One region of the Mucilaginibacter sp. CAU 1740 genome, then DNA from elsewhere that is predicted to be linked to it. Evidence: riboswitches for the same ligand, from Rfam matches in the RefSeq annotation. Region 1 holds a riboswitch; the other holds the start of a gene.
The links. A riboswitch is a leader RNA that binds a small molecule or an ion and turns the genes downstream of it on or off. The one in region 1 is predicted to bind thiamine pyrophosphate.

Region 1 (7,147 bases):
TGTCTGATCCGTATAAACGCGCCGCATCAGCGTACAGCATGCGCGGCAACTCACCCAGGTCAATACCTTTTACGGTTTTGAACAGGTGGCGGGTAAGGCCTTCAAAAATGTTCAGAATATCTTCCTGCTCAACAAATGATAGCTCGCAGTCAATCTGGGTAAACTCCGGCTGACGGTCAGCACGTAAGTCCTCATCCCTAAAACATTTAACGATCTGGAAGTAACGGTCGAAACCGCTCACCATCAGTAATTGTTTAAATGTTTGGGGCGATTGCGGCAGGGCGTAAAACTCGCCCGCGTTCATGCGGCTTGGCACCACAAAGTCGCGCGCGCCTTCGGGAGTTGATTTGATCAGTACCGGGGTTTCAACCTCGATAAAGTTCAGGGCATCTAAATATTTACGCACCTCCTGCGCCATTTTGTGGCGAAGAACCAGGTTGCTGCGGATAGGGTTACGACGTAGGTCGAGGTAACGGTATTTGGCACGAAGTTCTTCGCCACCATCGGTTTCATCCTCGATCAGGAACGGAGGCAATTTAGCCGCGTTCAATACATCTATCTCGGTAACAACAATCTCAATCTCGCCGGTAGGGATCTTAGTGTTTTTACTGGTACGCTCAATTACATTACCGGTTACCTTGATCACAAACTCACGACCAAGCTCGCGGCTTTTTTCGCGCAGCTGGGCATCAGTATCGGTGTTAAATATCAATTGGGTTAAACCATAACGGTCGCGCACGTCGATAAATGTAGTACCGCCCAAATCGCGCGATTTTTGTACCCAACCGCATAAAGTAACGGTTTGGCCTAAATGGCTGATATTTAATTCGCCGCAGGTATGAGTTCTAAGCATAACAATGTTTTATAAAAAAGTTTGCTAAAGTAAGTTTTTGATTTCGGATTTCGGATTTTCGATTTCGAATTTAGTAACATGTTAATTTAAAAGCCAATAGAGAGCGTAAAAAGCGCTTTTTTCATTGATGGATTAGAAATATTTCAATTGGACTATTTCGTGCAAAGATTCTGAAGTGCTAAGTTTTTTTGTGGTTGGGTGAAGAGGTTTAAGACGCGAATGCACCAAAAAAGAAAGACAAGCTTTGCGTCTTAGCGACTTTGCGAGCATAACAATCTTATACGTGTTTTAATAGCAAATTAATCAAAAACAGCATTATTTCTTATAAATCCCAAATCAAAACCTATATTTGCCCTCAATACAATTCTCAAGGGGTGCCTTGCTTTGGTTGCAAAACAAACTGCAGGTTGTTTTACCAAACTGAAAGACAGGCTGAGATCATACCCATATCACCAGGTTCGCTAAAAAGAACCGGGTGGTTGCACCTGATCCGGATAATGCCGGCGTAGGGATAAAGGTAAATAAGTTAAGTGTACTGTCGCTTTACCCTGGCGTACAGATGGTTTAACTCAATTTTGTTTTAACGCATTTTGAAAAATTTATTTGTGGCCGTAATGGCCCTGCTGTTGCCTGTTATGGCATCGGCCCAACTTTCCATTTCGGGAAAGGTTACCAACCAAGCCGGCGAAGCACTGCCCGGCGCTACCATCACTATTTTAAATCCGCAACAAAACACGGTTACCGATGCTGCCGGTAAGTACATTTTCAGCAATTTAAAAAACGGTAACTATACGCTAAGGGTTAGTTACATCGGTTATCAATCTTTAACCAAAACCACTGCTTTAGGTGCCGATCAAACACTCAACTTTACCTTAAGCCCCGGCGCTTTAACTACCGATGAGGTTACCATCACCGCCACCCGTGCAGGTAAAAACTCACCAACAGCCTTTACCAACCTCAGCAAAAAAGACCTGGAGAAAAACAACTTCGGCCAGGACCTGCCTTATTTGCTAAACCAAACACCATCGGTTGTGATCAGCTCTGATGGTGGTACAGGTATTGGCTATACAGGGATCCGCATCCGCGGATCTGACGCGTCGAGGATCAACGTTACGGTTAACGGTATCCCGCTAAATGATGCCGAAAGTCAGGGCGCGTTCTTTGTCGATCTGCCCGATTTTGCATCATCTATCAATAACCTTCAAATTCAGCGAGGTGTGGGTACTTCAACCAATGGCGCTGGTGCCTTTGGCGGTAGTATCAACGTGCAAACCGCTACGCGCAGGGATACGGCTTATACGCAATTGGATAACTCGGCAGGCTCATATGGTTCATTAAAAAATACTGTAAGTGCAGGTACAGGTTTGCTTGGCGGCAGGTTTAGTTTAGATGGCCGTTTGTCGAGGATCCGTTCTGATGGGTATATCGCCCGTGCATCATCACGCCTGAAATCATTTTTTGTGAGCGGCGCTTATTATGGCGATAACAGTACTTTAAGAGTAAACATATTTTCGGGGCACGAACGTACCTACCAGGCCTGGAATGGCGTTGCCGATTATGTAATTGGCGATGACACCCGCCCGGATAACCGCACCTATAACGAACTGGGCGATATGGGCAACAACGCCTATTACAAAGACCAGGTTGATGATTACCTGCAAAACCACTATCAATTACTATACGACAAAAAGTTTTCAGATAAACTATCCTTTAGCGGAGCCTTACATTACACCCATGGCGAAGGTTATTATGAAGAATACGTTAAAAGTGACAGCGTAAGCAATTATGGCTTAAGTCCGGTTATTTATGGCAAAGATACCCTATCAACCTCTAACATCGTACGTCGCCAATGGCTTAACAACAATTTTTATGGCGTTACTTATGCCTTAAAATATCAGCCAACCAATAAACTGAATTTTAATTTAGGCGGTGCATACAACGAATACAGGGGCGGGCACTATGGCAACATCATTTACAGCGAAAACAGTATTGGCGTAGGCCCTAACTATGAGTATTATAATAATGATGCTAAAAAGAAGGATTTTAACATTTTTGCCCGTGCGGAGTGGCACTTAGATAAATTTTTGCTTTATGCCGATATGCAGTACCGCCATATTAATTATACGTTTTATGGTATCGACCAATATCTGCAAGATGCGCAGCAAAAGGCACAGTTAAATTTCTTCAATCCCAAAGCCGGTGTTACCTATCAATTTAACGATCATAGCAATGTGTATGCTTCGTTCGCGGTAGGCAACCATGAGCCTAATCGCGACGACTATGTGCAGTCGCCGCCGCAAAACCGCCCTAAGGCCGAAAATCTAAAAGATTTTGAAGCGGGCTATCGCTTTAACTCATCTGTTTTCAGCGGAGAGTTGAACGCCTTTTATATGCTGTATAAAAACCAGCTGGTATTAACCGGCGCGTTGAATGATGTTGGCAGCGCCGTGCGCACCAACGTTAAGGATAGCTACCGCGCAGGTTTGGAGTTTAGCGGAAAGGTAAAGATCACCAGTCAGCTAAACTGGGGATTAACCGCTACCTGGAGCACCAACAAGATTAAGGACTATCACCAATTTTTCAAGAACGGTGACGAAAAACGAGTTGAAGAGGTGTTAGCTAAAACCGATATTGCTTATTCACCATCACTAACAGGCTCAAGTACCATCAGCTATAGCCCTATCAAAGGCGGCGAGATCGCTTTCCTGAGCAAATATGTTAGTAAGCAATACCTGGATAACACCATGAACCGTAACCCTGCAGGCTTTAACGTTACTCCCGAAAGCGCCGCTAACCCTTATGCTGCTAACCGCATGCTGAACAGCTTTTTTGTAAACGATGTAAGGTTGAGGTATAGCTTCAGCGTTCGTTCGGTTAAAAACATAACTGTTGGCTTGCAGGTTAATAATATCTTCAGCGAGAAGTATGAAAGCAATGGCGCTACCTATCCGGATATTGAAGGTGGAAGCATTGTTAACTATAACTACTACTTCCCGCAGGCACCACGCAACTTTATGGCCTCGTTAAGTTTAGGATTTTAATGAGCACTAATTTTTACGAATTGGATCGAATTTCACGAATTTAAATTTTGATATGCAACACTGGCTCGACCTGTTCTTAGAACAAATAAAGGAAACTACCTGGGTACAATGGCTTGCCGTTGCACTGGGTGTTACCGAAGTACTGTTGGCCCGCGTTAATAATATATTGCTGTACCCGGCAGGAATACTGGGTACCGCAATATCCATATTCCTGCTGATGGAAGTTCATCTGTATGCCGAATCGGTACTGAACGGCTACTACATTGTAATGAGCTTTTACGGCTGGATCTATTGGATAAAAAAACGTAATGAGCCTCCGGTAAAAATCAGCTACTCTACCAAAAATGAGTGGATCATCAGTTTAACCATAAGTATTGTAGGTTGGGTGGTATTTTACTTCCTCATCAAAAACCTGCCTGCTAAATATTTCACCCCATCAAATGTTCCGGGCTGGGATGCTTTGGTATCATCAACCGCCTGGGCAGGTATGTGGCTGCTGGCCCGCCGCAAAATGGAGAACTGGATCTTTCTGAATATTTCTAACTTTTTCAACGTACCGTTGATGTTTTACAAAAAGCTGCCTCTGTTTGCTATGCTGACTGTTTTCCTTTTCATTGTGGCGATATGGGGGTATTTTGAGTGGAAGAAACAGGTTGAGCGAGAGAGGTTAGTAGTTAGAGAAACGTAACAACAATCAGGAGGCACCTACGGATCCAAAAGCCTGTTTAACATTTTCTATAAACATGGTACTCCTACGGAGTTTAGAATTTTATAATATGCAAAACTCCGTAGGAGTACCATGTTTGTAGCAGTAAAACGTATCGGGGTCCTGGCTCCGTAGGTGCCTCCTTTCAATTAAGCGATGTTTTTACTATCAGGTGTTCAATTTTTAAAAGTGTAAACACCCTGCATTTTTTGAAAAATGAACACTACTAATAATCAACATTTTACAAAACCATCAAAATTTAATTTAGATCATTTTGAACAGGTGTGTATTGATAATCAATAGATTGCAATATGGGAGATCAAAACAATGAACACCCATTTTTCAAAAATTGAACACTGACAAAATACTGTCAGCATTACCAACAACCGAAGCGATGCAGAAAAGCTTTAAGCCTTCGGCTTTTCGCTTTCAGCTCAAATAATTTGTAACATATTTTCATAACTGATACCTATTGTATGTTAAGCAACCAATAACACAATTAAGGTGAATACCAACGAGAGCCATTTCATGCAGCTGATCAACCAGAACAAAGGGATCCTGTTCAAGATCTGCCGCATTTATATGGACAATCCGGCAGACCGCGATGACCTGCTGCAGGAAATGATACTTCAGCTTTGGCGGGGCTTCGGTTCGTTTAAGGGCGAAAGTAAATTCAGCTCGTGGATGTACCGCGTGGCGTTAAATACGGCCATTGTGTTTTTCAAAAAACAAAAACGCAGGCCCGACAGTGAGCAGATGCCCGAAGGCTTTGAACATCCCGATGAACCTGGCAATGCCAATGAAAAAGAAGAGCAACTGGCCCTGTTTTACCGGGCGGTACAGCAGCTCAACAAAGTTGAAAAGGCGTTAATTTTCCTCTACATGGAAAACCAGCCGTATGACGATATCGCTGCCAACCTGGGTATTTCGCCTGTAAATGTGCGTGTGAGGCTTAACCGTGTTAAAACAAAATTGAAAGAAATTGTAAATACATTAAGTTATGAACATTGACGATTTAAAAGATGCCTGGAACAGCGATGAGCCGCAAGGCATGCACCTTCCCGATAACACTCAAGTCTTAGGTAAAACCAATTCGGTGATTGATAAAGTGCGGAAAAACATGAAGTCCGAATTTATTGCCAGTATCCTCGCTTACCCGGTTTTGCTATGGTATCTGATAGCCCACCAACAATCATCGTTCTTTTTTAATATAGCGGTGATCCTCTTTTTTACCATATTTACGCTTAATACTTATTATTACATCCGCTTTTATGCTTTTTACAGATCGATAGCGAGGTACGATTTTAACATCCGCGAAAGCATCCGCAAAATAACCTACGAGCTGGAACTCAATTCCGAGATCTACAAAACCTATAACTTTTGCGTAACGCCGTTGGCCATACTACTTATAGGTGCGTTGTTTTGCAGTCGCGATTTTTCGAAGTACGTTTTGCAGGTACTTACTTCTGATGCTTTCCTGTCGCAGGGAGGATTATGGTGGATGATCTTCACATCCATCGCTACCATAGGGTTAACTTATGGTATCCATGAATATTATATCCGCTCGCTTTATGGTAAACATATTGATGAGCTTAAAATGATCATTAACGATCTGGGCGATGAAAGCTGAGACCGTTTTTAACTACACAAATGATGCATCCATCACAAAACTTAAAATCCGAATGGGTTGATACTATACGCAAAGTCGTCCCCGAAGCTGAAAAGGCAGGGAAGCTGCAGCCGTCTCAACTGGAACTCATTTACGAGCAAGGCTGGTTCAAATTCTTAGTGCCAAAGGCGTATTCGGGCTTACAACTTGATCTGCCACAAATGGTGCGGTTGGAAGAAAGCCTGGCCTGGGCCAACGGTAGCCTTGGTTGGGTAGTAACCCTTTGCGCAGGTGCTGCCTGGTTTGGTGGATTTTTAAATGCCGGATTTGCCGCGGAGATCATGACCAACCCGCAATTATGTTTTGCGGGAAGTGGAGCCTCAACAGGTACAGCAACCATTACCGGCGATGGCTACACTATTAATGGTACCTGGAAATATGCCAGCGGTGCGCATCACGCCACACATATCACCGCAAATTGCATCATCAAAAACGGCGATGAAACAGTATTGAACGATGCTGGTGAGCCATTGATATTGCCCTTCGTTTTCGACAGGAAAGATGTAACACTGTTCTCTGCCTGGAAATATGTAGGCATGATGGCAACGGGCAGCGATGCGTACGAAGTTAAAGACCTCTATGTAGATAAAAATCGTTGCTTCAAAATAGATCCGGAATACACCGTGGTAAACGAACCACTATATCGCTATCCCTTTTTACAACTGGCCGAAGCAACATTAGCCGCGAACCTATCCGGCCTTGCCGTGCATTTTCTTGACCTATGCGGACCAGCTTTTGAAGAGCGGATGAGCAACCCGAGATTAACCGATCCGCAGAAAAAATTCATTAAACAGTTATTAGCCGAGCAGACTGTTTTATTGAATGAGGTGCGGGCTGAGTTTTATAAGGCTGTGGATAATAGCTGGGCGAAATTTGAA
Region 2 (7,147 bases), on a different contig from region 1:
CTTACGGCAGTAATTTCACATCAACCAAATCATACTCCAGCTTCCACTTTTCAACAATAGGCTGCTCCAACTGCATCTGTCGATACTCATCAGGGGCCATAATGGGGACGCCGTAAACAATAGGGTATTTACGCTGGCAGCTGGTGCAGGTAAGAATTCCTTCAATAATATTTTGCTCAGTATCTTTTGCTAATACCTGCAAGTCGAGGTCGCTTTTATCAAAGGGACAGCAGAGTTTATTAATGGTTTTGAGTTGCATGTTGAGTGGGGTTAGCGCTTAGCGCGAGTTTAAATTGTTTAACTTTTTGTTCTGGATCATCGGCGCTCATAATGCCAGATATTACAGCGATGCCATCAAACGGGGTGATCTTTTTTAGGCTGATGATATTTTGCGGGGTGATGCCTCCGGCCACAAATAATGGCATAGCGGTAAGCGCCCTTGCCCGCTTTACGGTAAGCGGCGTAACTATATCACAACTCCCTGCCGATGATGACGGGAACATAGAACAAAAGGATACATAATCCAGTCCGTTATCTTCGGCCCAGGCTACGGTATCAAGGCTTCCGGAGCAAGTAATACCGCTGATAAATGAACGGCTAACGGTTTCCCGAATAAGGGATATCGAAGCCGGAACCGTATCGAAATGAATACCATCCAAAGCTGGGACATCGCGCAGCAATACCCAATCCTGGTTAATAAGCAAGGGCACATGGTGTGGCTTGCATAAAGCAGCTACCTTTTCTATCAGCGCCCGTTTGTTGGCACCGGGCGACCAGTTATTCCAGATCTGTACCACCTCGATACCACCAGATAAAACAGCCTGTAATTTACTGAGCAACTTATCTTCATCAATAGCAGGGTTTATCACCAGGTAAACGCCGCCGGTAATTTTATAAGGTTTATCCATCATTTCCATCCGTTTTTGTAAGCATTAAAAAAAGCATCCCAATAAGGGTCTTTACTAAAGTAGGGCATCGGTTTTTCCTCGCCATTTTCGATGAGTGCATAGCCTTTTTGTTTTTCGGTAAAATGGCCGATGATGGTTGCTGGTATGTTGTTTTCATTTAAACGTTGCAGCACGTTCTGGCCCCATTCTTCTTTTACAGCGATGACCATAGCCCCCGCGCCGATGCAATACCGGGGGTCGATACTGAACAGCCCGCAGATCTGGCTTTGCACATCGCCAATTGGCAGCAGATCGTTATTAACAACAACGCCATTACCCGATGCAATAGCCATTTCATAAACAGCACCCAGAACGCCGCCTTCGGTAACATCGTGCATGGCGGTAACTTTGTTAAAACGCTTGCCAATGCCTGCCGCTGTAAGGCCGTCTTTTAATGATGAGGTTTGATAAAACAACTCGCAGCCCTGGTGATAAACCTCCTCGCCCAACTTGTTTTTAACAGTCTGCGGGAAGCTCATGGCTAATATGGCCGCTGATGACATGGCACATTGCTTTGTTACAATGATCACATCTCCGGGTTGCGCGTTTTTGCTTAACAAGATCTCATCAACCGGTGCGGTGAGCAGCATCGTACCTCCGCCAGCAATGGTTGAATTTTGACCTTCAATGCTGCCGGTATGCCCACCGGTAATAGCCACGCCTATTTGATCGCTATAGCGATGGATATGATCCCAATAAGTAGTAAAATCCTGCTGACTTAAACCAGGAGGCAGGTTCAACACCATTTGCGCGTATTGCGGCGCGAAGCCTGTGGTAGCCATATCATTGGCCATTAAATGCACCGATAGCCATGCCGATTCCTGCAAACCCAATGATGGAATGAGCGACAGCGGATCGCTGGTAAGGGCCAGCCCTAAGCCATTTGGCAGGTTTATCACCGATACATCAACGCCAAAAGCCGGGCCACTTAAAACCTCATCACGCTGGCGCCCTCGCCGGGGCAGGATGATGTGCTCAAAACCCTCGCCCGTTATTTTTCCTGATAGTGACATCGGCTGTATTAATCCAAAAATTTAACATACAGTCCGAAGAAATCACCTGCGGGTACACTCCATTGCTGTACCGGGAACCACTCGGGCAAACCGGTGCAGGTCCACTCCAGGCTATATTGGCGACCTTTTAACGCTTCGTGAATTTTTTTGGTGAGCATGGCCGGGGTGTAAAACGTGGCTGTAACGTAAAACGGATTTTTGCCAAACATTTGCTGCACCCGACGGCGCAATACTTTGGGCGAGTTCCTGTTCATCATCCCGAAGGCGATGCCGTGTTTACCAACCCTCGCCGCCTCGCGGATCACCTGTACCGGGTCGCGGTAATATTCGAACGTGGTGATAAAGGCAACGGCATCAAAAGTGTGATCTTTAAAAGGCATAAAATGCGAATCGGCGTTTACCAGGTCGCCTTTAAACAGATGTACGGCCTGGCCAAGCATAAAGGGCGATAGGTCGCCGCCCGTGGCGTCGATGCCTATTTCGTGCCACCAGCGGGTAAAGCGGGTAGTGCCGCAACCAAATTCAAGCAGTTCTTTAACGCGGGGATCGGTGCCGAGCAGCTGGGACATTACCTTTTTTTGCCATACTTCGGCGCGTTTGTAGCGGCCCTCGTACCATTGCTCATAAGTATCGGTGTGTTCGCGGTTAAAAAACCACTCTTTGCGGCCCTGCCAGTTAGTAAGGCTTTGGGTTACGAGGCCAAAATTGTTTTCTGGTTCCATTTGTTTAGTTCATTAAATAAAAAAGCCTTGTTTCTGCACAGGCGTACCGGTACAGAAACAAGGCCATATATCAATAAACGGCAAACGCCATAAACCAACTAATTAAGCCAGTGCATCCCTACGCCGGTATTATCCGTGTCAGGTTGTGCGGGTATTATCTCAGCCTTAACCCTGCGGTTAAAGCACCCCGTGCTATATAAAACGAAGGTAGTTTATTTAATGGAAAAACGGTAGCAGAAAATCATTTCACGGCGCGATATACCTATATTTGATCACGTTCCATCTAATCCAAACTACCATGACCTTATCTGTTTCAGTCGTCCATAAAAACATCTGGTTTACCATCGGCATAGCTTTCACCATTTTAATTACAGGGCTTATTTTGATCCACAATGTAACACCGGCCAAAACCGATATTGTGGCGACCGGCTTTTTGATGGACCTGGTAATTACCTTTCCCGTAGCCTATTACCTGTTAATAATCCGCCCGCTTAAACAAAAAACATGGCGAATAATGCTGGTTATTACCTGCTGTTGCGGCGTGGCCTATTTGATATTGCCTGCTCATCAGCGTAGCTACATTATTCAGCTAAGAAAATTCACTGCGGGGTTAGAATTGGGGATGCTTATTTATTGCATCAGTAAAATAAGGCATATCAAAAAAGAATACAGGAAACTACAGGCCGAATTTCCGGATGTGGCTTTCAACCTGCACAAAAGCATGGCAGCCATAATGGGCGATGGTGTAGCCGTGAAGATCATGGCTTCGGAAGTAACTATTTTACGTTTCGGGCTGCTTTGCTTTAAAAAAGAGCGAGCGGCATTGCCGGACTATAAACGCTTTAGTGTTCATAAAGAATCGGGGTATGCTGCTTTGTTTGGGGTGATATTGGCCGTATGTGTTATCGAGATGGTAGCTTTCCATTTGTTTTTAATGCAGTACAGCCATATAGCGGCCAACATAGTAACTATACTAAGTATTTACGGAACCATTTTTATAACCGGCGATTTTTCAGCGCTGGTAAAAAGTCCGGTTTTGATGATGGAGAACAGGGCTTTACTCCGTACCGGTTTACGCTGGCGCGCGCTTGTTGAATTAGATAATATCACTACGGCCGAAAAAGTAAAAGATAGCTTTGAACCAGCAGAAGGGTGTTTTAAAGGAGGCATTATGAAAAACAGCTACAACGCGCTGCTTACATTTAACACCCCGGTAACCATAGAGCGTTTATACAGAAAACCAATCAGCACCAGCCAGATCCTGATGTCTGTTGATGATGCCGACCAGTTTTTATCTGAAATAACGGATAGCAAAATCATTTAGCTAAATGCTCCAATCCATCCGGGAACATGGCTTTAGCCACCAAAGCCATATCCAACGCTTCGCGGATGAGCTTGATCTTTCCGTTTTCGGCAACAACACGGCCCATATAAGTTTGCGGGTAAGGCCTGCCGGTTGAGTTAGCTATCGCATCTACATCATATTCGCCAAAGGCTTGTTCGGGCGTATCAATATGGATGCGGATGTTTTGAAAATGGAAATTGCCAAATGTTTTAGGCAGATTTTTAAGAAAGTTGTAGATCACCTCTCTTCCTTTCCACTGCCATGGCAAACCCAAACTTGCCAGGTAAGGAAGTTCAAATACGGCATCGTCGGCAAAAAGTTCAATAGCTATATCCGGGTTGTTAACGTTTTCGAGGTAACCCAATAATAATTGTTTTGCGGTTTTCATTTTGTTGTGCTTTTGTGGCCCTGTACGTTCATCGTTCAGAACATTACAAAGGTGCAGCACAGCAAAAACCTACACATTGATGTTTGGTAAGAAACAAATTGATATTTATCAATAAAATTAATACCCTATCCAATAGCATGTTAAGCGAATGTTAATGAGATAAAACCATTTTTACACTCCGCTGTCATAACTTATTGTACATTTGCAGCATCAAAACAGTGCGGGATGGAGCAGTTGGTAGCTCGTCGGGCTCATAACCCGAAGGTCGTAGGTTCGAGTCCTGCTCCCGCTACAAAGTAAAAAGCCTCAAGTCGAAAGATTTGAGGCTTTTTTGTTTTGCCGAAATTACAATTTCCCCATTGGCACAAACACAAAAAAGCTGGTACCCTGCCCAGGAATGCTTTCAAAACTGATCCTTCCGTTTTGGCGCTCAATAAACTCTTTACACAGGGTTAGCCCAAGGCCAACACCTTTTTCATTATTCGTTCCAAAATCGGGTATGGCGTTAATTGAAAATACGCTTTGTTGTTTATCGTTGGCTATCCCTTTGCCGTTATCGCTAATGGTTATTTTACATTCGTTCCCAACCGGCTGTGCATTTACTTTAATTGCGCCGCCTGTTGGAGTAAATTTAACAGCGTTGCTAATAAGGTTACGCACTACTATTTGCAACATATTTGTGTCGGCGGTTACTACTACGCCTTCTGCGATATTGCATATAAGCGATATGCCTTTTCTTTCGGCTTGCATGGCACCCATATCGAGCGTTGATTTTAATGCAGCAAGCAAATTTATCGGTAAAAGATCAACAGTTGGCCCTTCCATTTGCGATTTTGACCACAACAATAAATTGGTGAGCATATCCATAGCGCCATCGGTGGCGGTAAGTAGTTCATGTTCGATCACCGTACGCTGGGCCTGCTCCAAATCATTACCATTTAATAATTGCAGGTAGCTCTGTATGTTAAGTAAAGGTGTCCGCATATCATGCGATATGATAGACATTAGTTTATTCTTTTCAGCGTCGCTTATTTCAAGTTGTTCTTTTTGTTGTAATATTTGCTGGTTCTTCGCCTCAATGGCTACGGCTTTTTCCTCGGCGGTTACTCGTTCTTTATCGTAGTTTTTGCGCAGATATTTTATAACGATATAAATGGTAACTACCGGTAGAGGGAATGCCGTAACCCTATCGATAAGTTCACCTTTTCCGGCAGCAAAGGGGTGTTTAACCAGCCCCGGATTATAGTAGGCAACGAGGTGTAAAATGAGGAAAAGTATGATATAAGCAATTAGCCAATACAGGTGTTGCCGATAAGGGGAAATGGCAAAAATTAGCAGCAGATAAGCCGGCCATATGATATCGGTAGAGCCATTAATACCAGAATTGGCGAAATAGTTAACCGAAAAAACAACAATCCCAGTTATGCCGAATAAAAAACTGCTGTGCTGCTTGTTATTAAAACGCGAGTTGTAGTACTGGTAGCCGAAAAACAGGCCCAACAACAGGGCAGATAAGGAGCCAACATATAAGCCACTAAAAAAGTTATAGGGAGCATAAAAAGCAGCAAGTATAATTAAACCCGCCGTTATGGAGTGAAATATCCTGCTTTCTAAAGCAAAGTCAGAACGACCACCTATTAGCCTAAGCCAAACCGCATTCATTTTTTTAACCATCGTCTAATAGTGCAGGCTAAAATAATAATTTAATTTTTAAATAATCCGCGCAGGTATTACGCTGATATATTGCTTTGGTTGCGCTTGTCGGGTTAAATTATTTGACATTTACAATCGGCCAGTTTAAAAACAGGAAATTAATTGATGTGAAATCAGTTGACCGTAACTCATTTATCAAGTCGCGATTGGCCCCTTAACTTGTCGTTTTTGCACATTAGCGCGTAAGTGTTGTTCCTGTACCTTTGAATAAATCAAATCAGAAAACAATTATGGCAACTCAAATCTTTTTAAACCTACCGGTTAAAGACCTTAACAGATCGATAGAGTTTTTTACCAAACTCGGCTATACTTTCAACCCTAAATTTACCGACGAGAAAGCAACCTGCATGATCATCAGCGATACCATTTACGTAATGCTGCTTACCGAAACTTTTTTCCAAACGTTTACCAAGAAACAAATTGTAGATGCCCACAACTTTGTTGAATGTTCTATCTGTATCTCGGCCGATAGCAAAGATGCCGTTAATGAAATGGTAAACAAAGCCGAAGCAGCGGGCGCTACCATCCCTAACCCGGCTACCGATTACGGCTTTATGTACCAACACAGTTTTGGCGACCTTGACGGTCACCATTGGGAGTTTGTATGGATGGATCCGAATGGTGTACCTGAACACGTGGGGTAGATTATTGACAGTACCTTATTCTCCAATAAATAAAAAGCCCCATGTTGCAACATGAGGCTTTTTTTATTTAGCCTTTCTGGCTAAACTGTTCTATAAGCTTTCTGATCGATTCATCCGTAGGAGAGGAAAAATCCGTGATACCTTCGAGCGCTTCTTCCAGTAAAATAGCCCCCCTTGCACGCATTTTTTCTTCGTACGCGGCTATGGCATCCTGCAAGTAGTCAAAATCACCGGAGGTAATGCACTCGCTCAAATCCAAAGCATCCAGCATGGCGGTATTAACGCCTTCGCCCGATGGCGGCATTAAATGGGCAGCATCGCCAATAAGGGTAATATTGGGCTTCGCGTCCCAATATTGATCGTGCGGGAAATAAT

Region 2: linked by a shared signal. The riboswitch ahead of AAFN85_RS01835 (class I SAM-dependent methyltransferase) and the one ahead of AAFN85_RS14540 (TonB-dependent receptor) in region 1 are both predicted to bind thiamine pyrophosphate.

The regions. Positions count from the first base shown of each region.
Region 1 covers NZ_JBDOQS010000006.1:75,983-83,129, reverse strand. Annotated here, with positions in the region: gene aspS (aspartate--tRNA ligase) at 1-853, opposite strand, end outside; TPP riboswitch at 1,259-1,382, shown strand; gene AAFN85_RS14540 (TonB-dependent receptor) at 1,444-3,894, shown strand; gene pnuC (nicotinamide riboside transporter PnuC) at 3,947-4,582, shown strand; gene AAFN85_RS14530 (sigma-70 family RNA polymerase sigma factor) at 5,105-5,611, shown strand; gene AAFN85_RS14525 (hypothetical protein) at 5,601-6,230, shown strand; gene AAFN85_RS14520 (acyl-CoA dehydrogenase) at 6,251-7,147, shown strand, end outside.
Region 2 covers NZ_JBDOQS010000001.1:396,702-403,848, reverse strand. Annotated here, with positions in the region: gene AAFN85_RS01850 (Trm112 family protein) at 2-259, opposite strand; gene AAFN85_RS01845 (thiamine phosphate synthase) at 240-911, opposite strand; gene AAFN85_RS01840 (AIR synthase family protein) at 908-1,960, opposite strand; gene AAFN85_RS01835 (class I SAM-dependent methyltransferase) at 1,969-2,682, opposite strand; TPP riboswitch at 2,781-2,882, opposite strand; gene AAFN85_RS01830 (hypothetical protein) at 2,981-4,006, shown strand; gene AAFN85_RS01825 (nuclear transport factor 2 family protein) at 3,999-4,415, opposite strand; tRNA gene AAFN85_RS01820 (tRNA-Met) at 4,635-4,707, shown strand; gene AAFN85_RS01815 (HAMP domain-containing sensor histidine kinase) at 4,761-6,089, opposite strand; gene AAFN85_RS01810 (VOC family protein) at 6,359-6,772, shown strand; gene AAFN85_RS01805 (NAD(P)/FAD-dependent oxidoreductase) at 6,840-7,147, opposite strand, start outside.